2 regions of the Streptomyces sp. NPDC050560 genome follow, and region 2 is predicted to be linked to the other one. Evidence: riboswitches for the same ligand, from Rfam matches in the RefSeq annotation. Region 2 holds a riboswitch; the other holds the start of a gene.

Region 1 (14,924 bases), on a different contig from region 2:
GAGGCGCAGGCAGCGGTGGACGCGCTGCCGCTGGGCTCCGCGCTCCTGGTGGTGCGCCGCGGGCCGAACTCGGGCAGCCGCTTCCTGCTCGACGGGGAGCTGACGACCGCGGGCCGCCACCCGCAGAGCGACATCTTCCTCGACGACGTGACGGTGTCGCGGCGGCACGTGGAGTTCAGGCGCGGCCCCGACGGCGCGTTCAGCGTCGCCGACGTCGGCAGCCTGAACGGCACGTACGTCAACCGCGAGCGGATCGACTCGGTCGCACTCGCGGGCGGTGACGAGGTCCAGATCGGCAAGTACCGGCTGGTCTTCTACGCCAGCCAGCACTGACCCGACAGGGAAGAGGCGGATGCTGCGAACATCGGGCGGCGCCGGCGACGGCGCCGCCGCGGCGGACGGGCGCCCGATGAGCATCGGCGCCGTGCTGAACGTCCTGCGCACGGAGTTCCCCGAGGTCACCATCTCCAAGATCAGGTTCCTGGAGTCCGAGGGCCTTGTCGAGCCCGAGCGCACCCCCTCGGGGTACCGGAAGTTCCGGCCCGCCGACGTGGAGCGGCTCGCGCGGGTCCTGCGGATGCAGCGGGACCACTACCTGCCGCTGAAGGTCATCCGCGAGCACCTGGACGCCCTGGAGCGCGGCGAGCCGCTTCCCGCGGCCCCGGGCGGCACGGCGGAGCAGCAGGAAGCGGGGCCGCCCGCCGCCGAAGCGCCCGAGCCGCCGCCCGCCCGGGTCGGCCGGGCGGAGCTGCTGACCACCGCGGGGGCCGACGGCGCCCAGCTCGCCGAGTGGGAGTCCTACGGCCTCGTCACACCGGTGGCCGAGGGGGAGTACGACGCCGGATCGGTGAAAGTCGCCGAGCTGGTGGCCGAACTGGCCAGGTTCGGCATCGAGGCCCGGCACCTGCGCGCCCTCAAGGCGTCCGCCGAGCGGGAGGCCGGCCTCGTCGAACAGGTCGTGGCGCCGCTGCGGCGGCACCGGAACCCGCAGACCAGGGCGCACGCGGAGGACACGGCCCGGGAGATCGCGGGCCTCACGGAGCAGTTGCACAGCGCCCTCGTGGGCGCCGCCCTCGGCCTCAGGCTGCCGTGACACACCCGCCCGCGCGCGCCCGGGAAGCCGGGATATCGACCGGGGAATCGCCGGTGTGCCGGGTGCCCGACTACCCAAAGGTGCCGGGCACGGCCTAGGGTTGCTGTGTGAACGAGCTCGACGTCGTAGGTGTCCGGGTCGAAATGCCCTCCAACCAGCCGATCGTGCTCCTGCGGGAAGTGGGAGGCGATCGCTACCTCCCCATCTGGATCGGCCCCGGGGAGGCGACCGCCATCGCCTTCGCACAGCAGGGCATGGCTCCGGCGAGACCGCTGACGCACGACCTGTTCAAGGACGTGCTCGAAGCCGTGGGCCAGGAGCTGACCGAGGTGCGCATCACCGAGATGCGCGAGGGGATCTTCTACGCCGAGCTGGTCTTCGCCAGCGGGGTCGAGGTGAGCGCACGCCCCTCCGACGCGATAGCGCTGGCGCTGCGCATCGGCGCCCCGATCTACGGCAGCGACGGAGTCCTTGAGGACGCCGGAATCGCCATCCCGGACGAGCAGGAGGACGAGGTGGAGAAGTTCCGCGAGTTCCTCGACCAGATTTCGCCGGAGGACTTCGGGACCAACAGCCAATAACGCGTCCGTCCGGGCGGTCCTGGCCGCCCTGAGTCGGTCTCGCCCGGCATATTCGGCTAGCCTTTCCCCGGCGACGGGCGCGGAAAACCACCCGCAGGGTGATTATCACTCGGCGTGCCGAGTGTGGCGATCGTTGACGCACCCCTGGTGACTGCCTACCGTCGACAAGGCAGGTCAAGGACGGAGGTCGGCGTGAGAAGCAGCGGCGACGGTACGGCGGGGGGAGCCGGACCCAGTCCGGTGGAGAGCGGTCCGTACCCGCTACACGGCCCATCGGCCGCCCCATCCTCGCACCCGGCCGTGGTCACGGCCGACGGCGGGCCGGGGGCGGAACAGATTGGTTATCGGGGCCCCGCGGCGTGCGCGGCAGCGGGCATCACCTACCGGCAGCTCGACTACTGGGCGCGCACCGGCCTGGTCGAGCCCAGCGTCAGGCCCGCCTACGGCTCGGGCACCCAGCGCCTCTACAGCTTCCGCGACGTCGTCGTGCTGAAGATCGTGAAGCGCTTCCTGGACACCGGCGTCTCCTTGCAGAACATCAGGACCGCCGTCCGCCATCTGCGCGGCCGCTCCCTCGCCGACCTGGAACGCATGACGCTGATGAGCGACGGCGCCACGGTCTACGAGTGCTCCTCGCCCGGCGAGGTCCACCAGCTCCTCCAGGGCGGCCAGGGCATCTTCGGCATCGCCGTCGGGGTCGTCTGGCACGACGTGCAGACCGCCCTCTCCCAGCTCCACGGCGAGCGGGTCGACACCGGTGAGACCCTCGTCGGCCGCCATCCCACCGACGAGCTGGCCCGCCGCCGCAACCGCGCCGTCTGACCGCCCCCGCCCGTTCGCGCGGCGGGCGGGCGCGATGTCAGTGGCATACGGCAGCATCTGAGGCGTGCGACGCGAGCCCACCATCATGCATCTCGACATGGATGCCTTCTACGCCTCGGCGGAGCAGGCGGCCAAGCCGAGCCTGCGCGGCAAGGCCGTGATCGTGGGCGGCCTCGGGCCCCGGGGCGTCGTCGCCACCGCCTCCTACGAGGCCCGCAGGTTCGGGGTGCACTCCGCGATGCCCATGGGGCAGGCGAGGCGCCTCGCACCACACGCCGCGTACCTCGTGCCCCGCTTCGGGCTCTACCGCGACATCAGCGAGCAGGTCATGGGCCTGCTGCGGAACCTGTCCCCGCTGGTCGAACCGCTCAGCCTGGACGAGGCTTTCGTCGACCTGGAGGCGTCGGGGGCCGCGGACGACGCCGCGTCGGCCCGCGCCATCGGCGAACGGCTGCGCGCCGACATCAGGGCCGTCACCGGCCTCAGCGGCTCCGTCGGGCTCGCCGTCTCCAAGATGCTCGCCAAGATCGCCTCCGAGCGCGCCAAGCCCGACGGCCTGGTGCTCATTGACGCGGGCAGCGAGCGCGAGCTGCTGGGACCGCTCCCGGTGCGCACCCTGCCGGGCGTCGGCCCCGCCACCGGCGACCATCTGCGGCGGGCCGGGATCACCACCGTCCAGGAGATCGCGGACGCCGGAAAGGACGAGCTGGTGCGGCTGCTCGGCAAGGCGCACGGCGCGGGGCTCTACGCGATGGCGCTGGCCAGGGACGAGCGGCCCGTCGTCGCCGAGCGCGACACCAAGTCCGTCTCCGTCGAGGACACCTACGACACCGACATCCACGACCGGGTACGGGTGCGCGGCGAGGTGCAGCGGCTCGCCGACCGCTGTGTGCGGCGGCTGCGCGAGGCGGGGCGCTCGGGGCGCACGGTGGTGCTGAAGGTCCGCCGCTACGACTTCTCCACGCTCACCCGCTCGGAGACGCTGCGCGGCCCCACCGACGACCCCGCGGTGGTGCGGGAGGCGGCCGCGCGGCTGCTGGAGTCCGTGGACACCACCGGCGGGGTGCGGCTGCTCGGCGTCGGCGTCACGGGACTCGCCGGGTTCACCCAGGAGGACCTGTTCGCACAGGCCGCTTCGGGCACCGCGGAGGAGCCGCACCCCGAGCCCGAGGACACCGGGGAGCGCCCCGAGGCGCCCGAGAAACAGGACGACACGCCGGTGCCGAGGCGCTGGCTCGCCGGGCACGACGTGCGGCACGCGCGGCACGGCCCCGGCTGGGTGCAGGGCAGCGGCCTCGGCCGGGTCACCGTGCGCTTCGAGACCCCGGGCTCGGCCCCCGGCCGGGTCCGCACCTTCGCCGCCGACGACCCCGACCTCACGGCCGCCGGGCCGCTGCCGCTCGTGCCCGACGGGGCGCGGGCCCCGAAGGACGCGCCGGGCCCGGAGACCGCCGGCTGACGGCACCGGGTGCCGCCGCGCCCCGGACTCAGTCCCGTTCCTCGCCCGCGATGTGCCCGAAGTCGCGGTCCGGGGGCCAGGTCTCGCGCACCCCCTCCACCATGATCCCGTAGTGGTGGCAGAGCTGTAGCTCCTGGGCGGGGGAGAGGTGGCGTCCGACCCCGAGGTCCGGCGCGTGCCGGATCAGGGAGCGGTCGAAGGGCACCCGCAGCACCCCGCCCACCAGCCTGCTCTGCTCCAGCGGCACGAAGGCGTCCCGGGTGAAGAATCCCGTCCTTATGGCCGCCCATTCGGGTGAGCCGGTGGCATCGTCGAGATAGACCTCGTCGATGGTCCCGATCTTCGAACCGGTGCGATCGAACGCTTTGCGGCCGATCAGGTGGCGCGGGTTCACATCCGTCTGCACGCTGTCTCCCGACTGCCGAAGAACCATCCGTCACCCCTACGAAAGGGTACGAACGGGGTGTCGGCCAGCCGAGTGCCGACCGCGGGGCCGCTGGTAGGCTTGCTGATGGCCGCAGAACCCGAGCGGGAGAGTCCTCCGGCGGCCGCCGGAGGCGCCGAAGGAGCAAATCCTCCCCGGAATCTCTCAGGCTCACGTACCGCGCGGGTGAGGCCACTCTGGAAAGCAGAGCGGGCATGGTCGGTCTTCCGCTCTCACCGACGGTGCAAGCCGGGCGTCCCCAGGGCGTGCCGGTGAAGCTCTCAGGTCGTATGACAGAGGGGGAGGCCGTCCGGGCACCCCGTGCCCTCACAGGTCGCAGCAGACCAGGAGGCCCCCGCCATGAACGCCCACCGCACGCCGCTGTCCCGTCTTGAGCGCGCCGCCCCCTTCGAGCGGCGGCACATCGGTCCGGGGCCCCAGGAACTCGCCAAGATGCTGGCGCACGTCGGCTACGGCTCCCTCGACGAGCTGACGGACGCCGCCGTGCCCGAGGTGATCAGGAGCACCGAGCGGCTGCCGCTGCCCGAGGCGGGCAGCGAGGCGGAGGTGCTGGCGAGCCTGCGGGGCCTCGCCGAGCGCAACACCGTCCTCGACTCCATGATCGGCCTCGGCTACTACGGCACCTTCACCCCGCCGGTCATCCTCCGCAATGTGCTGGAGAACCCCGCCTGGTACACCGCGTACACGCCCTACCAGCCGGAGATATCGCAGGGCCGCCTCGAAGCGCTGCTGAACTTCCAGACCACGGTCGCCGACCTGACCGGGCTGCCCACGGCCGGCGCCTCCCTCCTCGACGAGGGCACGGCCGCCGCCGAGGCCATGGCGCTCTCCCGGCGGGTCGGCAAGGTCAAGGACGGCGTCTTCCTCGTCGACGCCGACACCCTGCCGCAGACCCTCGCCGTGCTCAGGACCAGGGCGGAGCCCTCCGGTGTGGAGATCGTCGTGGCGGACCTCGCCGACGGGGTGCCCGACGCCGTCGCCGAGCGCGGCGTGACCGGCGTGCTGCTCCAGTACCCGGGCGCCTCGGGCGCCGTACGCGACCTGCGGCCGCTGGTCGAGCGGGCGCACGAGCTGGGCGCCGTGGTGACCGTCGCCGCCGACCTGCTCGCCCTCGCCCTGCTCACCCCGCCGGGACAGCTCGGCGCCGACATCGCCGTCGGCACCACCCAGCGCTTCGGCGTCCCCATGGGCTTCGGCGGCCCGCACGCGGGCTACATGTCCGTACGCGAGGACTTCGCCCGCAGCCTGCCGGGACGTCTCGTCGGGGTCTCCCAGGACGCCGACGGCAACCGTGCCTACCGGCTCGCGCTCCAGACCAGGGAGCAGCACATCCGCCGGGAGAAGGCCACCAGCAACATCTGCACCGCCCAGGTGCTGCTCGCCGTGATGGCCGGGATGTACGCCGTCTACCACGGCCCCGAGGGGCTGCGGGCCATCGCCGCCAGGACCCACAGGTACGCGACGCTGCTCGCGGCGGGGCTGCGCGCCGGGGGCGTGGAGGTGACCCACGGGACGTTCTTCGACACGGTGACCGCCCGGGTGCCCGGGCGCGCCGCGGAGGTCGTCGCGGCGGCCCGCGGCGGCGGGGTCAACCTGCGGCTGACCGACGCCGACCACGTCGGCATCGCCTGCGACGAGACCACCACGAGGGACCATCTCGGCACGGTGTGGAGCGCGTTCGGCGTCGAGGCGGAGGTCGCCGCGCTCGACGAGGACACCGACGACGCGCTCCCGGCCGGGCTGCTGCGCACCGACGCCTACCTCACCCACCCGGTCTTCCACGAGCACCGCTCCGAGACCTCGATGCTGCGCTACCTGCGCCGCCTCGGGGACCGGGACTACGCCCTGGACCGCGGCATGATCCCGCTGGGCTCCTGCACCATGAAGCTCAACTCCACCACCGAGATGGAGCCCGTGACCTGGCCCGAGTTCGGGGCGCTGCACCCCTTCGCGCCCAGCGAGCAGGCCCAGGGCTATCTGTCCCTCATCGGGGAGCTGTCCGGCTGGCTCGCCGCGATCACCGGCTACGACCGTGTCTCGCTCCAGCCCAACGCCGGCTCCCAGGGCGAGCTTGCGGGGCTCCTCGCGGTACGCGGCTACCACAGGGCGCGTGGCGAGGCCGGCCGCACCGTCTGCCTGATCCCGTCCTCCGCGCACGGCACCAACGCGGCGAGCGCGGTGCTCGCCGGGATGCGGGTGGTCGTGGTGAAGACCGCGGGCGACGGCGAGATCGACGCCGACGACCTGCGGGCCAAGATCGAGCAGCACCGTGACAGGCTCGCGGTGCTCATGATCACGTACCCGTCGACGCACGGCGTGTTCGAGGAGCACGTGTCCGAGATCTGCGCCGCCGTGCACGACGCGGGCGGCCAGGTCTACGTGGACGGGGCCAATCTGAACGCGCTGATGGGGCTCGCCAGGCCCGGCAGGTTCGGCGGGGACGTCTCGCACCTCAACCTGCACAAGACGTTCTGCATCCCGCACGGCGGCGGCGGTCCCGGCGTCGGCCCCGTCGCGGTGCGCGAGCACCTGGCCCCCTACCTCCCCGGCCACCCGCTCCAGCCGCTCGCGGGCCCCGAGACCGGCCCGGGCCCCGTGGCCGCCGCGCCCTGGGGCTCGGCCGGTATCCTCCCGATCTCCTGGGCGTTCGTACGGCTGATGGGCGGCGAGGGGCTGCGGCGCGCCACCCAGGTCGCGGTCCTGAGCGCCAACTACATCGCCAGGCGGCTCGAACCCCACTTCCCCGTGCTCTACACGGGGCCCGGCGGCCTCGTGGCGCACGAGTGCGTGATCGACCTGCGCCCGCTGACCAAGGCCACCGGGGTCAGCGTCGACGACGTCGCCAAGCGGCTCGTGGACTACGGCTTCCACGCGCCCACGATGTCGTTCCCCGTCGCCGGAACGCTCATGATCGAGCCCACCGAGAGCGAGGATCTTACGGAGATCGACCGCTTCTGCGCGGCGATGATCGCGATCCGGGCCGAGATCGAGAAGGTCGCGGCGGGGGAGTGGCCCCGCGAGGACAACCCGCTGCGCAACGCCCCGCACACCGCCGCCGTCCTCGCGGGCGACTGGGACCACCCGTACGGGCGCGAGACGGCCGTGTTCCCGACCGGGGTGCACGCGGCGGACAAGTACTGGCCGCCGGTGCGCCGCATCGACCAGGCGTACGGGGACCGCAACCTGGTGTGCGCCTGCCCGCCGCCCGAGGCGTACGACGACTGACCCGGGACGCGAAAAGGGGCCGGTCCGCAAACACGGGACCGGCCCTGGTGGCGCGTGGGGCGTGGCGCTAGGCGGCGGTGATCACCCTGGAGGTGCCCAGGGGGCGGTGCGGAGCGATGACCTTGCCGTCCGGCAGCAGTTCACCGGTGTCCTCGAAGAGGAGGACGCCGTTGCACAGCAGGCTCCAGCCCTGCTCCGGGTGGTGCGCCACCAGGTGGGCGGCCTCCCGGTCGGCTGAGTCCGCGGTCGGACACGGTGGTTGGTGCTGGCACATGTCGGGGATCTTTCGCTCTGTCGTGACGTCGGTGTCGGTCGATGGTGCGGTCTGTGTGCTGCGGCTGTTCATGGCCGCTCCCCCGTGGTCGGATCGGTGGGGTCCTGAGCCCCGCCGTTCAGTTGTGTGTGTCCAGTCTCACCCCCGCGGAGCGGACTCCGCAGGTATTTCGCGACAGTGCGTCTCACTCGTTGGAGACGCGTTACACACCTGTGCGGTTCACTGGCGCTCAGGGTCGCGCCCAGCTCACCCCGTGTGACACGGCGGGGGTGGCGGCTGCGGGCCGTGGTGGGGCGGTGGCCCGTGGTGGCCGGGCGCACGGGAGGCGCCGCCCCGTGCGGGACGGCGCCTCGGGCAGGGGTGCCAGGCGCGGTGCGCTCCGCTCACGCGGTCAGCAGCGCCGCGGCGGCGAGCCGGTCGGTCAGCGTGGGCAGCAGCTCGGCGGCCCGGTGCGGGCGGTGCGCGGCGATGCCGGGCGGCGCGGGCGCGAGCGGCACCAGCAGATCGTCCGGCGCCGGCTCCCCGGCCTCGGGGTCGGCCGACGGGTCGCCGTGCAGCCACAGGGTCAGCATGTAGAGGCCGGTGACGGAGAGCAGCCTGGGCTGGTACGGGGCGGCCAGGGTCTCGGCCTGGGCGAGCGCCCGCTCCGTGGCGGCGGCGTACGGGCCCTCGAAGAAGTGCGAGAACACCCAGCCGTCGGGGGTCGGCACCGCGTCGGCGGCGGCCACCGGGCGCCCGGCCGAGCGGATCACGAAGCGCCAGGCGGCGAGCCGCGGGGCGAGGGGACCCTCGGCCGGTGGACGGTCGATCACATGCACCGGCAGTGGCAGCTCCGCGGTGGGTGGCGACTGGGGGGAGCGCAGCGCCGGGATGCGCGCCTCTCGTACGGCGGACGGGGAGCCGAGCGCCGCGAGGACACCGCGCAGGGCGGGGGCGGGAGCCGGGGGAGCATGCAGGGGCATGATGGGGTCGCCTCTCATTCGACAGGCATGAGGAAGCGGGGCAAGTGCAGACGTCACTGTCGGCTGGCGGGGGTCGGGAAGGCGGAGATGTCCGCGAGCACCAACTCTCTGCCCCGTGGGCGGAGTTTATACGACATACGTTCTAGCCGCGTTTCGGCTAGCGGTCGTCCGTATTGCGGGCAAGAAACTATTCGGTCACCATGATGGGGCACGCCACCTCATTGCGCGCGAGGAAGCACGCCCTGACCTGTCGGAATTGGCACCGCCTGTACGGCTCGATTTAACCGGCGATTACCGGCACATACGCGGCGTGAATGTGCCGTTCTGGTGCCGCACCGCCCGCCTGCCCGGAGCCATTGCCGCCGCCGCCCCGTCCCCTGTGCCCCGTGAATGGGCCCCGTGAATGTGCTCCAGGACACCATGAGCGTACTCGGTCCACGTGCCCGCCGTGGCGTTACGGACACATTGTCCGGGGCACCCTCCCTGTCACGACGCAGCCACGACGGCTCCCGCCGAAGCGCGGAGCCCCGGAAACCGAGGAGGGTGCCGCGATGGGGGAGAAGGTCTCCGCGGGCGAGGGCACGATCAGCGGCCGCGATCGGCAGCGGTTCCGCGACAAGCTGGGGCAGTGCCTGACGGCGCTGGCCCGGCTGCTCGACGAGGGCCGCTTCGAGGGGCCCCGGAACCTGATGGGCCTGGAGATGGAGATGAATCTCGCGGGGTCCGACGGTATGCCGCGGATGCTCAATGAGCAGGTTCTCGAACGGGTCTCAGGTATGGATTTCCAGACCGAGCTGGGAATGTTCAACCTGGAAGTCAATATCCCGCCGAGGCGTTTTGAAGGTGCCGTTCTCGAAGAGTTGTCCGCGGAACTTGACGCGGCTCTCGCACATGCCCACGAGAAGGCTCAGGAGGTCGACGCCGGGATCGTGATGATCGGTATTCTTCCGACTCTCGCCAGACAACACCTGGTTTCCGCGAACCTCTCCGACATCGACCGCTTCGCGCTTCTCAACGAGCAGATTGTCGCCGCCCGCGGAGAGGACTTCGCGCTGGACATCGACGGTGTGGAACGGCTCAGCACCACGTCCGCTTCCATTGCCCCCGAGGCCGCCTGCACCTCCGTCCAACTCCATCTCCAGGTGCGGCCCGAGCGGTTCGCGGACGCCTGGAACGCCGCCCAGGTGGTCGCCGCGCCGCAGATCGCCGTCGCCGCCAACGCGCCCTTCCTCTTCGGCCGGGAGCTGTGGCGCGAGTCGCGCCCGCCCCTGTTCCAGCAGTCCGTGGACACCCGTCCGCCCGAGCTGAAGGCCCAGGGCGTGCGCCCGCGCACCTGGTTCGGCGAGCGCTGGATCGGCTCCGCGTACGATCTCTTCGAGGAGAACGTACGCTACTTTCCCGCCCTTCTGCCCCTGTGCGCCGAAGAGGATTCGGCACGCCTCCTGGCGGAGGGCGAGGTACCGCAACTGTCGGAGCTGGTTCTGCACAACGGCACCGTCTACCGCTGGAACCGGCCCGTCTACGGCGTCACCGACGGCGTCCCGCACCTCAGGGTGGAGAACCGGGTGCTGCCCGCGGGCCCCACCATCGCCGACGTCGTCGCCAACGCCGCCTTCTTCTACGGCCTGGTGCGCGCCCTCGCCGACGAGCCGCGCCCGGTGTGGACCCTGCTCCCGTTCGAGGCCGCCGCCCGCAACTTCGACGCCGCCTGCCGGTACGGCATCGACGCCCGGCTGGTCTGGCCCCGCAGGCGGCGCAGCGGCACCGAGGAGGTCGCCGCCACAGAACTGGTCCGCGAGGAGCTGCTGCCGCTGGCCGCGGCGGGGCTCGACGCCTGGGGCGTGAAGCCCGACGAGCGCGACCGCTACCTGGGCATCATCGAGCAGCGCTGCGACCGCAGGGTCAACGGCGCCTCCTGGCTCGCCGACACCTTCCACCGCGCCCTGGACGCGGGCGCGGACCGCGAGGACGCCCTCGCCGCCACCACCCGGCGCTACAGCGAGCTGATGCACCTCGGCGAGCCCGTGCACACCTGGCCCACCGGAGTGCCGGGGTGAGCCCCGGCGGCCCCGGCGACACCCGAGCCGGGGCCGCCGGGACCCATGCCGCACCGGGTGCGAGGATGGGGGCCGGGCAGCGCGGTCAGTGGGAGGCGTACGTGCAGGCGGAGGCGGGACCGGGGGCGCGGGAGCTGCCCGACGACGGGCCACGGCGCCGCACCTGGCGCCACGAGACCCTGCTGGTGCTCGCCCTCTCCCTGGGCGCGAGCGGCCTGTCGGCGCTGATCTCCTTCGTCGGCTCCGTCACCAGGCCGGGAGGGCTCAAGGACCAGGCCGCCACCCTCAACGCCTCCGCCGCCCCTGGCCGCCCCTGGCTCGACCTCGCCTGGCAGCTCTTCGACATCGCCACCGCGCTCGTGCCCGTACTGCTGGTGTTCCACCTGCTGACCCGGGAGGGCGCGGGGCCGCGCACCCTCGGCTTCGACCGGACGAGGCCCTGGCCCGACCTGGGCCGCGGCGCCGGGGTGGCCGCGGTGATCGGCGGCATCGGCATCGGGTTCTACCTCGCGGCACGCGGCCTCGGCTTCAATCTGACCGTGGTGCCCGAGGCACTGCCGGACGTGTGGTGGAAGTTCCCCGTCCTCGTCCTGTCCGCGGTGCAGAACGCCGTGCTCGAAGAGGTCATCGTGGTCGGCTATCTGCTGCGGCGCCTCGGCCAGCTCGGCTGGGGACCGATGGGCGCCCTCGCGGCGAGCGCCGTACTGCGCGGCTCGTACCACCTCTACCAGGGCGTCGGCGGGTTCCTCGGGAACGTGGCGATGGGCGTGGTCTTCGTGCTGCTCTACCGGCGCTGGGGCCGGGTGGGACCGCTGGTCGCCGCGCACTCCCTGCTCGACATCGGCGCGTTCGTCGGCTACGCGCTGCTCGCGGGCAAGGTGGGCTGGCTCCCGACCGCCTGACCCGGCCGCCGGGTTTCACACCAGCAGCTCGCCGTCGATGACGGTGACCGCGGTGCCGGTGAGCAGCGTCCGCTCGCCCCTGACCTCCGTACCGACCAGGCCGCCGCGCGCCGACGCCTGGAAGCCGACGAGCGAGGAGCGCCCCAGGCGGCCCGCCCAGAAGAGGCCGAGCGAGGTGTGCGCGCTGCCGGTGACCGGGTCCTCGTCGATGCCGACGTCGGGGAAGAAGCAGCGGGAGACGAAGTCGTAGCCGGCGCCGGGGTCGTCGGCGCGCGCGGTCACCAGCACTCCCCGCTTCGACGCCCCGCGGAGGGCGCGGTGGTCGGGGGCCAGCTCCCGTACCGTGCGCTCGTCGGCCAGCTCCACCAGGATGTCGTCGGTGGGGCCCGCGGTGGTGTGGGCGCTCAGCGGCGTGGCGCCGAGGGCGTCCGCGAGGCCCGCGGGCGGCGCCACCCCGGTCAGCGGGGCGGTGGGGAAGTCGAGGGTGATCCGGCCCCCGGCGCCGGCACGCGCGGTGAGGAGCCCGCCACGGCTGGCGAAGCGCACCGGCCCCCCGGCGCGGCCGTCCGCGGCGAGTACGTGCGCGGTGGCGAGGGTGGCGTGCCCGCACAGGTCCACCTCCGTACCCGGGGTGAACCAGCGCAGCGCCCAGTCGGCCTCGCCGCCGGGCGGCAGCGGGTGGGCGAAGGCGGTCTCCGACAGGTTGACCTCGGCGGCCACCCGCTGGAGCCGGTCGTCAGGGGGGAACGCGTCGAGCAGCACGACCCCCGCGGGGTTGCCCCCGAAGGGCCGGTCGGTGAAGGCGTCCACGATCCGAATGCGCATGCCGGAAGCGTAGAAGCCGCGCCGTGGCGCGACCAAGGCCAATCCGCTCCGACTGGCCCTTTCCCGGTCCGCCGCCGCGCCCCCGGCGCCGGAGCACCCACCGCCCCGATGCACGTACCCCAAGTCCCTTTTTCCCGGGGCCCGATGGGTGGCGGTGCGCCCACCGGCGAGGCCCGCCACCTCCCTTGACGGTGTCAGCCGCCTGTGCCACGCTGACGTTCGCATGGTGGACTTAAGTTCACCTAGTGCACTGAAGGGGTCCATCAGCAACAGGAGCGCGCCCATGGCCACCCGTATCAACCACATCGCGATCGTGAGCGACCAGTTCGCGCTGATGGGTACCTTCTACGCCGCGGTCTTCGGGCTCCAGGGGCCCAGCGACCTGAAGAAGTCCGCCGCGGCCGCCAACCTCACCGACGGCTACGTGGGCCTCAACATCAACCCCCGCAAGCCCGGCAGGCAGGCCGGGCTCGACCACTTCGGCTTCGAGGTGGACGACCTCGACGCCACCCTGGCACGGGCCCGCGAGCTGTACCCCGACCTCGACGCGGTCAAGCGCCCGAGCAACCGCCCCTTCGCCGCCTACAGCGCCCACGACCCCGCGGGCAACGTCTTCGACCTCTCCCAGGCGGGCCTGAGCAACCGCGGCGGTGTCTACGCCGAGGAGCACGAGCAGTCGGGCCCCAGCCGCTTCAGCCACTTCATGCTGCGCACCATGCGGCACACCGAGGTCGCCTCCTTCTACCAGGACGTCCTGGAGCTGAAGCGGGTCGAGCCCCCGCGGGCCGCGGGCGACGCCGTCACCCTCACCGACGGCACCATCGAGATCGTCATCGTGCCCTGGACCATCGGCCACTTCCTCGGCACCGGCATCGCCCGCCCCTCGATGGACCACTTCGGCTTCGTGGTCGACTCCCTCGACGACTTCAAGGCCGAACTGGCCAAGCGGATCAAGGCCAACCCCTCCCTCGCGCCCCGTACCTACGAGGTGAGCCCCGAGGCCAACCGCCGGGTGCGCGACATGGCCGACTGCCCCGCCGGGTCCGACTACCAACTCGCCGACCCGGACGGCATCCTGCTCGACGTGCGTGCCGCGGCGTAACGGTGCACACCGACGTCGCGGGCGCCCGCACCCACTGGGTCGAGGCCGGGACGGGCGGGACGCCGGTGGTGCTCGTGCACGGCGCCTCGCTCGGCTCGTCCCTCGCCACCTGGGAGCGCTGCCTGCCCCGTCTGGCCGCACGGGGGCTGCGGGCCGTCGCCTACGACCAGCCCGGGTTCGGCGGCACCGACGCGTCCCCCGGCCACTCGCTGCCCGAACGCGCCGCGTTCCTGGGGCAGTTCCTCACAACCCTCGGCATCCGGACGGCCCATCTCGTCGGACACTCCCAGTCCGGCGGCATGGTGGTCGGGCACGCCCTCGAACACCCGGACACCGTACGCACCGTCACCGCCGTGGCCACCGGGAGCCTGCTGCCGCCCGCCACCGGGCCCGCACCCGCGGGCCACGCCGAGGGCCACCAGGGCGACCCGGGGCGCGAACCCACCCTCGACGAGGTACGCGCTCAGCTCGAAGCCAACCTCCACGACCCCGCCCTCGCCACCGACGAGGCCGTGCGCGCCCGGTACGCGCTCAGCACCGGCGCCCACTTCACGGCCTTCCAGGAGCGCGACAGGATCGCCCGCGCGGGCGGCGGAGGCAACAAGGGGCTCCGCGCCCGCCTCGGCGAACTCACCGTCCCCGCCCTCTTCCTGTACGGGGCGGCGGAACCCGGCCGGGTCGGCGAGCGCGTCGAGGCCGCCCGCGCCGCACACCCCGGCGGGCACTACGCGCTCGTGCCGCACGCGGCACACCTGCTGCCCTGGGAGGCGCCGGAGGAGTTCGCCCGTGTCGTCGGGGACTTCGTCACCGGACACGGCTGAGCCGCGCCCGGGCCGCCACGGCCCGGTGCACCGGCACCCCCCGGGGTCCCGCGTCGGCGCCCCGGGGGAGCGGGGCGCCGACGCACCCACACCGGCGCACACACCGCCGTACGCGAGAACGAACGAGGAGCTTCAGTGAGTGCACCTGCCCCGTACCCGATGCTGATCGGTGGCGAGCTGACCGGCAGCGACTCGGGAGAGTGGCTCGACTCGGTGAACCCGGCCGACGAGCAGGTCATCGGACGCACCCCGGCGGGCACCGCCACCGACATCGCCCGCGCCGTCGGCGCCGCACAGGACGCCTTCCCCGGCTGGCGGGCGCTCTCCGCACAGGAGCGCGCGGGACACCTGCGGGC
Region 2 (14,924 bases):
GAACGCGGCCGCCGCCACGGCCCGTGCCGCGCCCTGCCCGTCCCGTACCGCCGCCGCGATCTGCCGCCCGCGCTCACCCCTGCCGCCGAGCCGTGGCGCCGTCGCGCCCAGCGCCGTGATCGCCGTCCCCGGCACCGCGTCGTCCCCGAACGCGCCCAGCAGCACCGGCTTGCCCAGCGCCGCCCCGTACAGCGTCACACTGCCGTGGTCCCCCACCACGGCGTGCGCGGCGACCAGCGCCTGGCGCCACTCGTGCACGGGCGGCACCAGCAGGAGACCGGCGTCGAGGGCGTCGGCGAGCAGGGTCTCGATGTGCCAGGCACCGTGCGCCGACCACACGTTGGGGTGCAGCACCAGCGCCACCCGGTAGCGGTCGTACGGCAGCTCCGCGAGGAGCTGCGCGGGCAGGTCGGGCCGCCGCCCGATCAACGACGCGGGCCCCCAGGTCGAGCTGAGCACCACGAGCCGCCTGCCATCGCCCGCGCCGAGCGCCGCCCGGTAGGAGTCCGCCAGCGACAGGCTCGCCGAGAGCCCGTCGAGCACCGGGTCGCCCACCAGCAGCGTGCGGCCCGCGGCCTTCGGCTGCGCGGCGACCAACTGCCGCTCCTGGTCCGGGTGCGACACCGCGAGCCAGGCACGCCCCGACTCCAGCCACTCGTCGGGCACCATCCCCGACACCCGCGTCCCCGGGCCGCGCGCGTCGGGCACCAGCTTCTGGAACCCGACGCCGTGCGGCAGCACCAGCACCGGGCAGTCGCCCCGCGGCAGGTCGAGGTTCTCGCTCGCGGTGACGATGAGGTCGGGACTGACCGAGCCGAGCTGCGGCCACGGCAGCACCCGGCAGCCCGCGGCGCGCAGCGCCCCGAGGACGCCCTCGTTGAACGCGGAGGTCGGATCGAAGGCGTAGACGACGTCGAGACGCCGGTCCCCGCGCAGCAGCGCGGGCAGCGTCTCCAGCAGCCGCACGGTGGAGGTCAGCGTCCTGACGGCGGCGACGAGGACCCGCCGCCCCCCGAACGTCCGCCAGCGGGAGGCGCCGGGACCCACCAGGAGACCCGCGCCGCCCGGCGCGCCCGGCCCGCTCATCCCCCGCCCCCGCCCGCACGCGGCACGGTGCACCCGTGCCACCGCACGCGGGCCGCGGCCCCGGCGGGCGTCGGCTCCTGCCACCACGGTGAGATCTCGGGCACGCGCTCCACGGTACCGGCGCCCCTCACGCCCGCGGCCGGCCCCGGCAGCCCCGCCGCCCTCAGCACTCGATGATGTTCACGGCGAGCCCGCCGCGCGCCGTCTCCTTGTACTTGACGCTCATGTCGGCGCCCGTCTCGCGCATCGTCTTGATGACCTTGTCGAGGGAGACCAGGTGGTTGCCGTCGCCGCGCATCGACATGCGGGCCGCGGTGATGGCCTTCACCGCGGCCATGCCGTTCCGCTCGATACAGGGGATCTGCACCAGGCCGCCCACCGGGTCGCAGGTCAGGCCGAGATTGTGCTCCATGCCGATCTCGGCCGCGTTCTCCACCTGCTCGGGGGTGCCGCCCAGCACCTCGGCGAGCGCGCCCGCCGCCATCGAGCACGCCGAGCCCACCTCGCCCTGGCAGCCCACCTCGGCGCCCGAGATCGACGCGTTCTCCTTGAAGAGCATGCCGATCGCCCCCGCCGCCAGCAGGAAGCGCACCACGCCCTCCTCGTCGGCGCCCGGCACGAAGTCCAGGTAGTAGCGGAGCACCGCGGGGATGATGCCGGCCGCGCCGTTGGTCGGCGCGGTCACCACCCGGCCGCCCGCGGCGTTCTCCTCGTTCACCGCCATCGCGTACAGCGTCACCCACTCCATCGCGCGCGCCGCGGGGTCGCCCTCCGCGCGCAACTGCCGCGCCGAGGACGCCGCGCGCCTGCGCACCTTGAGGCCGCCGGGCAGCAGCCCCTCACGGGACATGCCGCGCGCCACGCAGTCCCGCATCACCCGCCAGATCTCCAGCAGTTCCGCGCGCACCTCGCCCTCGGTGCGCCACGCCCGCTCGTTCTCCAGCATCAGCGCCGACACCGAGAGACCGGTCTCCCTGGCCCGCGCCATCAGCTCGTCGCCGGTGCGGAACGGGTGCGTCAGCTCCGTGTCGTCGAGGGCGATACGGTCCGTGCCCACCGCGTCCTCGTCCACCACGAAGCCGCCGCCGACCGAGTAGTACGTCTTCTCCAGCAGCGCCCGCCCGGCCGCGTCCGCCGCGCGCAGCGTCATGCCGTTGGCGTGGTACGGCAGCGCCCGCCTGCGGTGCAGCACCAGGTCGCGGTCGGTGTCGAAGCCGATCTCGTGGGTGCCGAGCAGCGGCAGCCGCCCGGTGGCGCGCATACGGTCCGTGCGCTCCTGCGCCGTGTCGACGTCGACGGTGCGCGGGGACTCGCCCGCGAGGCCGAGCAGCACCGCGCGCGGGGTGCCGTGTCCGTGCCCCGTCGCGCCGAGCGAGCCGTACAGCTCCGCGTGGACGGTGTGCGTCCGCTCCAGCAGGCCCTCGCCCCGCAGCCGCCGCGCGAACATCCGGGCCGCCCGCATCGGGCCGACCGTGTGGGAGCTTGAGGGTCCGATGCCGACCGAGAACAGGTCGAAGACCGAGAGGGCCACGGATGACTCCTTGCTGGCGTGGCACGCCGTCGGCCGCGGGGTGCGCGGCCCGTGGGTGGCAGGGCGCGGGCACCGCGCCCCGGTCGGGGTGCGCGCTGCCACGGTCAAGCGTACGAAAGGCCCCGGGGCGGTGCCCCGGGGCCGCGGGCGCTACAGGTTCGGATACAGCGGGTGCTTCGCCACCAGCGCCGTCACCCGCCCGGCCAGCGCCTTCGTGCCGGACTCGTCGAGGTCCGGCTTCAGCGCCCCGGCGATGACGTCGGCGACCTCGCGGAAGTCCTCGGCGGCGAAGCCGCGGGTGGCGAGCGCGGGGGTGCCGATGCGCAGCCCCGAGGTGACCATCGGCGGACGCGGGTCGTTCGGCACGGCGTTGCGGTTGACGGTGATGCCGATCTCGTGGAGCCGGTCCTCGGCCTGCTGCCCGTCGAGCCGGCTGTCGCGCAGGTCGACGAGGACCAGGTGGACGTCGGTGCCGCCGGAGAGCACCGAGACGCCCGCCGCCGCGACGTCCTGCGCCACCAGGCGCTCGGCGAGGATCGCCGCGCCCTCCACGGTGCGCCGCTGGCGCTCCTTGAAGTCCTCGCTCGCGGCCACCTTGAACGCGACCGCCTTCGCCGCGATGACATGTTCGAGCGGCCCGCCCTGCTGGCCGGGGAACACCGCCGAGTTGATCTTCTTCGCGAGATCCGCGGTGCTGAGGATGACGCCGCCGCGCGGGCCGCCGAGGGTCTTGTGGGTGGTGGTGGTCACCACGTGCGCGTGCGGCACCGGGTTGGGGTGCAGACCGGCCGCGACCAGGCCCGCGAAGTGGGCCATGTCCACCATCAGGTACGCGCCGACCTCGTCGGCGATCCTGCGGAACGCGGCGAAGTCCAACTGCCTCGGGTACGCGGACCAGCCCGCGACGATCAGCTTCGGCCTGCTCTCCTTGGCCAGCCGCTCCACCTCGGCCATGTCGACGCGCCCGGTCTCGCCGTCCACGTGGTAGGCGACCACGTGGTACAGCTTGCCGGAGAAGTTGATCTTCATGCCGTGGGTGAGGTGGCCGCCGTGGGCGAGGTTCAGGCCCATGATGGTGTCGCCCGGCTTCAGCAGCGCGAACATCGCGGCGGCGTTGGCCTGGGCCCCCGAGTGCGGCTGGACGTTGGCGTGCTCGGCGCCGAACAGCTCCTTCACACGGTCGATCGCGATCTGCTCGACCACGTCGACGTGCTCGCAGCCCCCGTAGTAGCGGCGGCCCGGGTAGCCCTCCGCGTACTTGTTGGTGAGCACGGAGCCCTGCGCCTCAAGGACGCCGACGGGCGCGAAGTTCTCCGAGGCGATCATCTCCAGCGTGGACTGCTGGCGGCGCAGCTCGGCGTCGACGGCGGCGGCGACGTCCGGGTCGAGCTGGTGGAGCGGGGTGTTGAGAAGCGACATCACGGGTCCCTGGGGAGTCTGGTCCCGGCGGCGTGCCGCGCGGGACGGTCACGGAGGGCGCCTGCGCACCGGCGGCGGCCCCGGCGCTCCACGGGGGAGCGCGGGCCGCCCGCGGGCGCGGCGGCGCGGGGGCCTACTCGGAGGCCGAGAACTCGCCGTACTCGGCGGCGGTGAGCAGGTCGTCCGGCTCCCCGGCGACACGCACCCTGAACAGCCAGCCGCCCTCGTACGGCTCGGAGTTCACCAGCGAAGGGTCGTTCGCCACGTCCTCGTTGACCTCGGTCACCTCGCCGCTCACCGGCGAGTAGAGGTCGCTGACCGACTTCGTCGACTCCAGCTCGCCGCAGGCGTCGCCCGCGGTGATGGCCGCGCCGACCTCGGGGAGCTGGGCGAAGACGACGTCGCCGAGGGAGTTGGCGGCGTACTCGGTGATACCGACCGTGGCCACGCCGTCGGCGGTGGGCGTCACCCACTCATGCTCTTTGCTGTAGCGAAGGTGCTCGGGATTGCTCATGGCTGAATTCTCCTGTACGCGGGGGACTGCTCAGTACGGGGTCTTGCCCAGTGGGACGGGGCTCCCGCCCGGTGGGACGGTGCGCGGCGGCGCCCCCGCCATCCTCTGCGGGGGCACGGCGCCGCCGGGGAACCGGCGCGCGCTTCAGCTCCCGCGCCGGTAGAACGGCAGCGCCACGAGGTCGTACGGCTCCGCCGCGCCCCGGATGTCGACGGCGATCCCGGGGGCGCCGGGGGCCGCGTGCGCGGCGTCCACGTAGGCCATGGCGATGGGCGCCCCGAGGGTGGGGGAGGGGGCGCCCGAGGTGACCTCGCCGACCGGCGCGCCGTCGGCGAGCACCCGGTACCCGGCCCGCGGCACCCTGCGGCCCCGCGCGACGAGCCCGACGAGCACCCGCGGCGGGGCGGACTCGGCGCGCCGCGCCGCCTCCTCCAGGGCGTCCTTGCCGACGAAGCCGCCCTCCTTGCCGAACTTCACGATCCGGCCGAGCCCGGCGTCGAACGGGGTCAGCTCCGTGGACAGCTCGTGCCCGTACAGCGGCATGCCCGCTTCGAGCCGCAGCGTGTCACGGCAGGCCAGCCCGCACGGCACGAGGCCCGCGTCCGCGCCCGCCTCGGTGAGCGCCGCCCACAGGCCCTCGGCGTGCTCGGGCGCGACGAACAGCTCGAAGCCGTCCTCGCCCGTGTACCCGGTGCGCGCGATCAGCGCGGGCACCCCGGCGACCGTGCCCGGCAGCCCCGCGTAGTACTTCAGACCCTCAAGCGCGGCGTCCGTGAGCCCGCCGAGGATGCCGGCGGACGCCGGGCCCTGCACCGCGAGGAGCGCGTACGCGTCGCGGTCGTCGCGCACGCGCGCGTCGAAGCCTTCCGCGCGCTCCGTGAGGGCGTCGAGCACCGTGCGTGCGTTGGCGGCGTTGGCGACGACCAGGTACGTCGTGTCGTCGAGCCGGTAGACGATCAGGTCGTCGAGGATGCCGCCGTCCGTGCGGCAGATCATGGTGTAGCGGGCCCGTCCGGCGCGCAGGGTGCCGAAGGCGCCCACCAGGGCGTGGTCGAGCGCGGCGCCCGCCTCCGGGCCCGTGACGGTGATCTCGCCCATGTGGGACAGGTCGAAGAGCCCGGCCGCGGTCCTGACGGCGCTGTGCTCCCCGCGCTCGCTGCCGTAGCGCAGCGGCATGTCCCATCCGGCGAAGTCGGTCATGACGGCACCGAGGGAGCGGTGCACGGCGTCGAGGGCGGTACGGCGCGGGGCGCCCGGCTGTTTTGGCGGCGCGGCGGCGCGCGGGGCATGGGTCATCGGCTGGCTCCAGGGCAGGACGGGCGGGTGACTTCCTCCCCATCTGTCATCGGAACCTGAGAGCTTCACCGGGGGCGTCCGACGCGCGGACTGCTGCCGTCCCGGCTTGCACCTTCGGTGGGACCGCCCGTGGGCGGCCCGCTTTTCAGATGCGCCTCGCCCGCGCGGTATCGGGGCCTGAGAGATTCAAGGGAGGAACTTGCTCCTTCGGCGCCCCGGCCGGTGGCCGGGAACTCTCCCGCGCGGATTCAAGCGGCCGTTATGGAGTTTGCGCGCACATCATGGCACGCGCGCGTGCCGGGCGCCCGGGCGGTGGTGCGTCTCCGGGCGCCGCGACGGGTCCGCGACCCGCGCGGGCGCCGGTACGTGAGCGGTACGGGGGCGGTACGGAGCCCTGCGGGAAGGGCGCCGCGGGGCGGGGCGGCCGGGGGCGCGAGGCGGCCTCGTGCGGGGCCGCGCGCGTGTGACCGGCGCCGGACGGCGGCCACGGGCCGTACCGACGACGCGATCCGGCCATAAGCAGAGACACCCTTGTGCGGCATTACCGTTTCTTTACACTCGGGTCAGGGCCCTGACACGACCGCACGGGGGAGGCCGATCACGGTGCCGGCATCCGACACGACCCCCATGTCCGGCATGTCCGTCACCGCGCCCGACGCGGCCGCCACGACAGCCATGCCCGGCGTGTGGGACCTCAGGGGCCGCCCCGGGGCCGTCCCCGCGGAGCTGTGGTTCGACGCGGGGGACCTCGTCGTGGTCTCGGGGCTGCCGGGCAGCGGCAAGTCCACCCTGATCCGCCGCACCGTACGCACCGCCACGGGCGTCATGGACGCCACGGCCACCGCAGGCACCGCGGCAACCGGCGCCCACGGCGCCCACCGCCTCGACTCCCAGGACGTCAGGGAACGCTTCGCGCGCCGCGTGCACCCGAGCCTGCCCTACGCCCTCTACCGCCCCCTGGTACGCCTCGCGCACTACGCGCGCCTCCTGCGCGCCCTGCGCTCCGGGCGCGGGCTCGTGGTGCACGACTGCGGCAACAGGCGCTGGGTGCGCGCCCTCCTCGCGTGCGCGGCGCGCCGCCGCGGCGGCGCCCTGCACCTGCTGCTGCTCGACGTCGCGCCCGACGCCGCCCTCGCGGGGCAGCACGCGCGCGGGCGCCGCGTCTCCCGCCACGCCTTCGGCGCGCACCGCAGGGCCTTCGCCCGCCTCCTGGAGCGCGTCGCCGCCACCGGGCCGCCACCGGGCTGCGCGAGCGTCCTGCTGTTCGACCGCACCGCCGCCGACACCGTACGGACGCTCGGCTTCCGCCGCTGACGCGCCCCGCGTGCACCACGCCCCTGTTCGAACGCCGTCAACACCGCGCCCGGCAAGGGTTAAGGTGCGTCCCGCAGTACAGGACACAGGTGTGGAGCAAGCGTTGAACATGGACATACCGGTGGAGTCCGCGCCGTACGCGTACGGCGCCTGGCCCGTCAACGAGTTGGAGCAGGTGCTCTCCGCCGCCCTGGCGGGCGGCGCACCCTCGGCCGCCGCGCGCGTCGTCGAGGTGCTGGCCCGCAGCCATGTGTGGGTGCCCCTGCCCAACGGCGGCAGCCCCGGCCACCCCGATCTCGACCTGCCCACCCTGGAGATCGCGGGCCAGGCGTACGTCCCGGTGTTCAGCTCCGAGCAGCAGTACCGCCAGGTCGTCGGCGGGCACATGGCGTGCACCGTCGCCCCCGCCGTCGAGTTCGCCCGCGGACTGCCGCCGCAGCTCGGCATCGCGCTCAACCCCGACGGCGCCGTCGGCATCCCGCTGCCCCCGCCCGCCGTCGCCGAACTCTGCCGCGCGGGCCGCACGGAACTGGACGGCGCGGGCGGCGGCCGGGTCAGGCTCTTCCCGCCGGACTGGCAGGACGACCCCCTGGACTTCCTCACGGCGGCCGCCGAGGAGTTCGCCGCCACCGGGGTCGTCACCACCGCGCGCCGCTGCCTCGCGAGCGTCGAGGGCGGCCCCACCCAGCTCTTCGTCGGCGTCCAGACCGACCGCTTCGAGGACGAGGCGCTCCACCTGCCCATGGCCGCCCTCGGGCGCGCCCTCGGCCGGGTGCCGGTGCGCTGGGAGGTCAACCTGATCCTGCTCGACGTCGCACGCGACCCCGTCACCGACTGGATGCGGGACCAGGTGCGGCCGTTCTACGCGCGCGCCACACCCGGCACACCGTGATGCCGGCCCGCGCGCCGTGCCGGTGTCAGCGGCGCCGATTAAGGTGGTTTCATCAGTCGGTGGGCAGCGGCACGGCGCCGCCGCCCCCCGATGCCCGGGAAGCGCGGGACAGAGCAGCAGAAAAGCCGCGGGACAAGGCAGTACAGCGCGGCACGAGGCAGGGCAACGCAGGACATCGCGGTGCGTATCGAGGCGGCCGACCGGCGGCGGCCGTACGGGGCGCGGCACGGAGGGGCGGTCAAGAGGGTGAGTGCGTCGGGCACGGCAGCGGCCGGGCAGGTCGAGCGCATGCTGCGCCAGGTCACCCCGGGACGCTATGACGCCTACGAGTCCCTGCTGCGGGCGCTCGCCGACCCGGCCGCGGGGCAGGTGTGGATGCTGCTGTGGCACGGCCAGGCGGGCTCACCCGACGCCCAGTACGGCAACATCGAGGTGGACGGCCTCGGTTACACCCCCTGCATGACGTCCCCGCAGGAGCTGGCCGCCAGCGGCTGGAACCGCTCGTACGAGGTCATCGGCGGTGTCGACATCGCCCGCACCCTCTACCCCGACCACTACGGCCTCTGGCTCAACCCCCACGCCCCCGGCGGCGGAGTCGGCGTGCCCTGGCTCGACCTGCGCAGGATCGCCCTCGGCCTCGACACCACGCCCTCGGGGCCCCTCAGGATCGCCGAACCGTCCATCGAGATCCCGCAGTTCTACGCGCTGCTGACCCAGCAGGCGCACCGCACCGCCGCCGTGCGCGCGCTGCACCGCGCCTGGGTGCAGCCCAGCCTCGGCCAGCCGCACCTCGCCATCGGGCTCGACGTGTACGACACCGGCGGCCCCGCCGTGGCCTCCGTGCGGTCGATGATGCAGCAGTCGATCGGCGCGGTGCCCGAGGGGCTCTCCGTGTCGACCGTCGCGGTCTCCGACCCGCACGACCCGGTCGCCATGTGGTTCCGCGCCCGCTCCCGGCCCTTCTACCACCGCGAGGCCCCCCAGGGCGCCCCCGCGGCCCACGCCCCGGCCGGTTACGGCTACCCGCCCCCCGCGGGCTGACCGCCGCCCCCCGCAGGTACGTTCACGCCCCGTACCGCCCCATCCTTCACACCCGCACACCTTCACCCCCGTAACGGGCATGACGCCCTTTCCGGGAACAACCGCCTCCCCTCACTCGGGTCACCGACGCCCCCCGCGCCCCCCGCCGTCTCGCCCGTCGGAAGGGCGTCCGGCGCGGCCGACCGCTGTATCAAGTCGTGTAACGGCGGTGTTTCCGCAGGTCCATGGGGAATTCACGCCCTAAGGAGCGAAACGGGAGGAAGGGGCACCGTCCGGCTCCCGTGCGGTCGCGTCCGGATAACGCAACATCCCTGACAGGGTCACGGTTGGGCATCCTTTCCCTGTCAAGTCTGGCAACAGATCGCAACCGCGATGAAGACTCCCGCAGCAAGGGCGGACAGATGACCCCGCCCCGGCACAGAACAGCACCACAGCACGACGGAACCACGGCCGCCACAGCGGCGACTGCGGCAACTGCGGATCGGCCACCCGCCGGTTGAGAGGGGTCCCTGGCGCGATGACGGCACCACTGCACGAGCCGACGGCGGAAGCGGCGCCGAACGCGGCCGCCGAAGCGGCAGCGGCGGTCCCACCCGGGAAGGCGGTGCAGGGCCGCTCGCTCGGCCGGATCGCCTGGGAGCGGCTGAAGCGCGACAAGCTCGCCCTGACCGGCGGCGTCATCGTCGTCGTCCTGATCCTCGTGGCCGTGTTCGCGCCGTTCATCGCGGACCTCGCGGGGCAGTCGCCCAACGAGCACCACGAGGACCTGATCGACCCCCTGTTCTCCACCCCCACCGGATCGTTCGGCGGGATGAGCGGCGACCACCTCCTCGGCGTGGAGCCGGTGAGCGGCCGCGACGTGTTCGCCCGCGTCGTCTACGGCGCCCGGATATCCCTGCTGGTGGGCTTCCTCTCGGCGGTCGTCGCCGTCATCCTCGGCACCGTCCTCGGCACCCTCGCCGGCTACTTCGGCGGCTGGCTCGACGCCCTGATCAGCCGGATCATGGACATGCTGCTGTCGTTCCCGCAGCTCCTTTTCATCATCGCCCTGGTCTCCGTGATGCCCAACTCCCTGCTCGGGCTGAGCGGCACCGGCGTCCGGCTGTTCGTGATGATCCTCGTCATCGGCTTCTTCGGCTGGCCCTACGTCGGCCGCGTGGTGCGCGGACAGACGCTCTCGCTGCGCGAACGCGAATACGTCGACGCCGCCCGCAGCCTCGGCGCCGGCCGTGGCTACATCCTCTTCAAGGAACTGCTGCCCAACCTGGTCGCGCCGATCATCGTCTACAGCACGATGATGATCCCGACCAACATCCTCACCGAGGCCGCCCTGAGCTTCCTGGGCGTCGGCGTGAAACCGCCCACCGCCTCCTGGGGGCAGATGCTGTCCTCCGCGCTCAGCTACTACGAGTCCGACCCGATGTACATGATCGTCCCAGGTCTGGCGATCTTCGTCACCGTTCTTGCGTTCAACCTCTTCGGCGACGGCGTGCGCGACGCGCTCGACCCGAAGGGCTCCCGCTGACCCACCGCCGTACCCCACAGGGCCCCTGCCGGGCCGCACAACCCACCGGAGGAAGCATCGTGACTACCCAACGCACCTCAGGCCGGCGCAAACAGGCCGTGGCGTTCGGCGCCGCGCTCGCTGCACTGCTGGCGACGGCGGCGTGCGGCGGTGGCGGCAGTGACAACGATGGCAGCGGCGGTGGCGGCGCCGCCGGGTTCGACGCCGCGAACAACAAGGTCGCCAACGCCTCGTCGCACAAGGGCGGTGTCCTGAAGTACGCCGCCACCCAGGACGCCGACTCCTGGGACCCCACGCGCTCCTACTACGGGTTCGCCTGGAACTTCGAGCGCTACTACGCCCGCACCCTGATCAGCAACAAGACCGAGCCGGGCAAGGCGGGCGCCGACCTCACCCCGGACCTCGCCACCGGGCTCGCGAAGGTCAGCGCCGACGGCAAGACCTACTCGTACACCCTCAGGCCCGGCGTCACCTGGGAGGACGGCAAGCCGATCACCTCCGAGGACGTCAAGTACGGCATCGAGCGCTCCTGGGCGCAGGACGTGCTCTCCGGCGGCCCGGTGTACCTCAAGGACACCCTGGACCCGGACGGCAAGTACAAGGGCCCCTACAAGGACACATCCAAGGGCGGCCTGAAGGCCATCGAGACGCCCGACGCCAAGACGATCGTCTTCCACCTCCCGAAGCCCAACTCGGACTTCGAGGAGATGCTGTCGATGGCCCCGGCCGCCCCGGTGCGCGCCGACAAGGACACCAAGTCCAAGTACGGGCTCCACCCGTTCTCGTCCGGGCCGTACAAGTTCCAGTCGTACAGCCCCAACAAGGACATGACGCTGGTCCGCAACCCGAACTGGAAGCAGTCGTCCGACCCGGTCCGCAAGGCGCTGCCCGACAAGATCACCGTCAAGATCTTCAGCAACGCGGACGACATGGACAACCAGCTCATCTCCGGGAACTACGACGTGTTCCTCGGCCAGACGGGCCTCGCCCCGCAGGGCCGCGCCAAGGCCCTCAAGGAGCACAAGAACAACCTGGACAACCCGCTCCTCGGCTACATCCGCTACGGGGTCTTCCCGCAGGAGGTGGCCCCGTTCGACAACATCCACTGCCGGATGGCGGCCATCTACGGCGCCGACCACAAGTCGCTCCAGACGGCGCGCGGCGGCCCGGAGGCCGGCGGTGACATCGGCACCAACATGCTGCCCGCCGCGGTCCCCGGCTCCGAGGGCCAGAAGTACGACCCGTTCGGCCTCGCCAAGAACGACGGCAAGCCCAACGTGGCCAAGGCCAAGGCCGAGCTGAAGGAGTGCGGCAAGCCGAACGGCTTCAAGACCACCATCGCGGTCCGCAACAACAACCCCGTCGAGGTGGCGAGCGCCGAGTCCCTCCAGGCGTCCCTGACCAAGGTCGGCATCAAGACCGACATCGACCAGTACGACGGTTCGCAGACGGCCGGCATCATCGGCAACCCGAAGGTCGTCAAGCAGAAGAACTACGGCATCATCATCATGGGCTGGGGCCCGGACTTCCCGTCCGTCCAGGGCTACGGGCTGCCGCTGTGGGGCAGCAAGTACATCCTCGACAGCGGCAACAACAACTACGCCATGATCAAGGACAAGACGATCGACAGCGCCTTCACGCAGTTCGTCGGCGAGCAGGACGACGCGAAGAAGGCCGAGATCGCCACGTCCATCAACCACAAGGTGATGGAGGGCGCGTACTACCTCCCCTTCACCTTCGAGCGGACCATCAACTGGCGTTCGGACCGGCTGACCAACGTGTACACGACCAACGCGTACTCGGGTCAGTACGACTTCATCAGCCTGGGTCTCAAGTAAACCGGCCCGGCGCACCCGCCATACGGCACGAAAGGCAGGTGAAGGCCGAGGCGGCGTGAACGCGGAAGGCACGGGGCCCTCCCGGCACAGGCCGGGAGGGCCCCGGGGCCCCGCGGGGCGCCGACGGGCCGTAAGCCGTGGTCACATTCCTCCTCAGGCGGCTGATGGCCGTCGTCGTGATGCTCGTGGTCATCGTCGTGGTGGTCTTCGGCATCTTCTTCCTCATCCCGAAGTGGACGGGCGTCGACGTCGCCACCATGTACGTCGGCAAGACGTCGAGCGCGGAGGCGCTCCAGGGCGTCCGGGAGAAGCTCCAGCTCGACGACCCGATCTGGACGCAGGTCCTGGAGTTCTTCAAGGGCATCTTCGCGGGCCGCACCTACTCGGGCGGCGGCGACGTCACCCACTGCGCCGCGCCCTGCTTCGGCTACTCGTTCAAGAACGAGCAGGCGATCTGGCCCGTGCTCACCGACCGCCTCCCGGTGACGGTGTCGCTGGCCGTCGGCGCGGCCATCCTGTGGCTGCTGTTCGGCGTCGCCGCCGGCGTCCTGTCCGCGCTCAGGCGCGGCAGCCTGTGGGACCGCTCCGCGATGGTGGTGGCGCTCTCCGGGGTGTCGCTGCCGATCTTCTTCACCGCGATGCTGTCGCTGGCGATCTTCGACTACGGGCTCGGGTGGATCAACTCCGGCTACCACTCCTTCGGCGACAGCCCGGGCGGCTGGTTCCAGGGCATGCTGCTGCCGTGGATCACCCTGGCGTTCCTGTACGCCGCGATGTACGCGCGCATCACCCGGGCCACCATGCTCGAAGTGCTCGGCGAGGACTACATCCGCACGGCCCGCGCCAAGGGCCTCGGCGAGCGCGTGGTGATCGGCAAGCACGCCATGCGCTCCACCATGACCCCCCTGCTGACCATGCTCGGCATGGACCTCGGCGCCCTCGTCGGCGGCGCGATCCTCACCGAGACCGCGTTCAGCCTCCCCGGCCTCGGCCAGGCGGTGCTGAAGGCGATCAGCGACCGCGACCTGCCCGTCATCCTCGGCGTCGTCATGATCACCTCGATCGCGGTGATCCTCGCCAACCTCGTCGTGGACATCCTGTACGCCGTGATCGACCCCCGAGTGAGGCTCGCATGACCGACCTCAGCAAGACCGGCGCGGCGCTGGGCGAGCCCGTACCGTCCCCCTCCACCGCCCCCTCCGCGTTCCTCGAAGTACGCGACCTCAAGGTGCACTTCCCCACCGACGACGGCCTGGTGAAGTCCGTCGACGGCCTCAGCTTCCAGTTGGAGAAGGGCCGCACCCTCGGCATCGTCGGCGAGTCGGGCTCCGGCAAGTCCGTCACCTCGCTCGGCATCATGGGCCTGCACAGCATCGGGCAGTACGGCAAGCGCAAGCCGCAGCTCTCCGGCGAGATCTGGCTGGACGGCAGGGAGCTGCTGAGCGCGCCCCAGGACGACGTGCGCCGGATGCGCGGCCGGGACATGGCCATGATCTTCCAGGACCCGCTGTCCGCACTGCACCCGTACTACACCGTCGGCAAGCAGATCGTGGAGGCGTACCAGGTCCACCACACCGTCGACAAGAAGACCGCCCGCCGCCGCGCGATCGAGATGCTCGACCGGGTGGGCATCCCGCAGCCTGACAGGCGGATCGACAGCTATCCGCACGAGTTCTCCGGCGGCATGCGCCAGCGCGTCATGATCGCGATGTCGCTGGTCAACAACCCCGAACTGCTCATCGCCGACGAGCCGACGACGGCCCTCGACGTCACCGTGCAGGCCCAGATCCTCGACCTGATCAGGGACCTCCAGAAGGAGTTCGGCTCCGCGGTCATCATCATCACCCACGACCTCGGGGTGGTGGCGGAGCTGGCCGACGACATCCTCGTGATGTACGGCGGGCGCTGCGTGGAGCGCGGCCCCGCGGAGAAGGTGTTCTACGAGCCGCGCCACCCCTACACCTGGGGCCTGCTGGGCTCCATGCCGCGCCTCGACCGGGAGCAGACCGACCGCCTCGTGCCGGTGAAGGGCTCCCCGCCCTCCCTGATCAACGTGCCGTCCGGCTGCGCCTTCAACCCGCGCTGCCCCTACGCGGACCTGCCGAAGGACAACCTCACGCGCACCGTGCGGCCCGAGCTGACGGAGATCACCGGCAGGCACTGGGCGGCCTGCCACCTGACGCAGGAGCAGCGGGAGCGTATCTGGACCGAAGAGATTGCGCCGAAGCTGTGAGCGACGACACCCAGAACACCCCAGACACCCCAGACACCCCGGACAGCCAGGACGGCCAGGCCGCTGACAGCCAGACCGCTCAGGGCCCTCAGGGCGCCCAGGGCGCCCAGGGCGCCCAGGGCGCCCAGGGCGCCCAGGACACAGGGAAGACCGGCAGGGCCGGGAAGGACGTCGGCGCCGCGGGCGCGGGGCGGGCCGGGAGCCTCCGGAAGGCGGAGGGCGCGGTGCGCGCCGC

What was found. A riboswitch is a leader RNA that binds a small molecule or an ion and turns the genes downstream of it on or off. The one in region 2 is predicted to bind glycine.
Region 1: another riboswitch for glycine. It lies ahead of gcvP (aminomethyl-transferring glycine dehydrogenase); the one in region 2 lies ahead of gcvT (glycine cleavage system aminomethyltransferase GcvT).

Annotation. Positions count from the first base shown of each region.
Region 1 covers NZ_JBITGT010000028.1:30,370-45,293, reverse strand. The annotation lists gene ACIBIW_RS36450 (FHA domain-containing protein) at 1-333, shown strand, start outside; gene ACIBIW_RS36445 (MerR family transcriptional regulator) at 353-1,093, shown strand; gene ACIBIW_RS36440 (bifunctional nuclease family protein) at 1,201-1,674, shown strand; gene ACIBIW_RS36435 (MerR family transcriptional regulator) at 1,867-2,496, shown strand; gene ACIBIW_RS36430 (DNA polymerase IV) at 2,561-3,955, shown strand; gene ACIBIW_RS36425 (PRC-barrel domain-containing protein) at 3,984-4,361, opposite strand; glycine riboswitch at 4,475-4,570, shown strand; gene gcvP (aminomethyl-transferring glycine dehydrogenase) at 4,740-7,625, shown strand; gene ACIBIW_RS36415 (DUF5999 family protein) at 7,693-7,899, opposite strand; gene ACIBIW_RS36410 (hypothetical protein) at 8,283-8,861, opposite strand; gene ACIBIW_RS36405 (glutamate--cysteine ligase) at 9,413-10,918, shown strand; gene ACIBIW_RS36400 (CPBP family intramembrane glutamic endopeptidase) at 11,020-11,820, shown strand; gene ACIBIW_RS36395 (PhzF family phenazine biosynthesis protein) at 11,836-12,645, opposite strand; gene ACIBIW_RS36390 (VOC family protein) at 12,929-13,747, shown strand; gene ACIBIW_RS36385 (alpha/beta fold hydrolase) at 13,750-14,568, shown strand; gene ACIBIW_RS36380 (aldehyde dehydrogenase family protein) at 14,704-14,924, shown strand, end outside.
Region 2 covers NZ_JBITGT010000017.1:103,281-118,204, forward strand. The annotation lists gene ACIBIW_RS31280 (hypothetical protein) at 1-1,086, opposite strand, end outside; gene ACIBIW_RS31285 (L-serine ammonia-lyase) at 1,250-2,617, opposite strand; gene glyA (serine hydroxymethyltransferase) at 2,768-4,036, opposite strand; gene gcvH (glycine cleavage system protein GcvH) at 4,170-4,550, opposite strand; gene gcvT (glycine cleavage system aminomethyltransferase GcvT) at 4,695-5,846, opposite strand; glycine riboswitch at 6,002-6,097, opposite strand; gene ACIBIW_RS31305 (AAA family ATPase) at 6,483-7,160, shown strand; gene ACIBIW_RS31310 (enhanced serine sensitivity protein SseB C-terminal domain-containing protein) at 7,270-8,052, shown strand; gene ACIBIW_RS31315 (enhanced serine sensitivity protein SseB C-terminal domain-containing protein) at 8,299-9,093, shown strand; gene ACIBIW_RS31320 (ABC transporter permease) at 9,611-10,618, shown strand; gene ACIBIW_RS31325 (ABC transporter substrate-binding protein) at 10,678-12,456, shown strand; gene ACIBIW_RS31330 (ABC transporter permease) at 12,594-13,592, shown strand; gene ACIBIW_RS31335 (ABC transporter ATP-binding protein) at 13,589-14,689, shown strand; gene ACIBIW_RS31340 (ABC transporter ATP-binding protein) at 14,914-14,924, shown strand, end outside.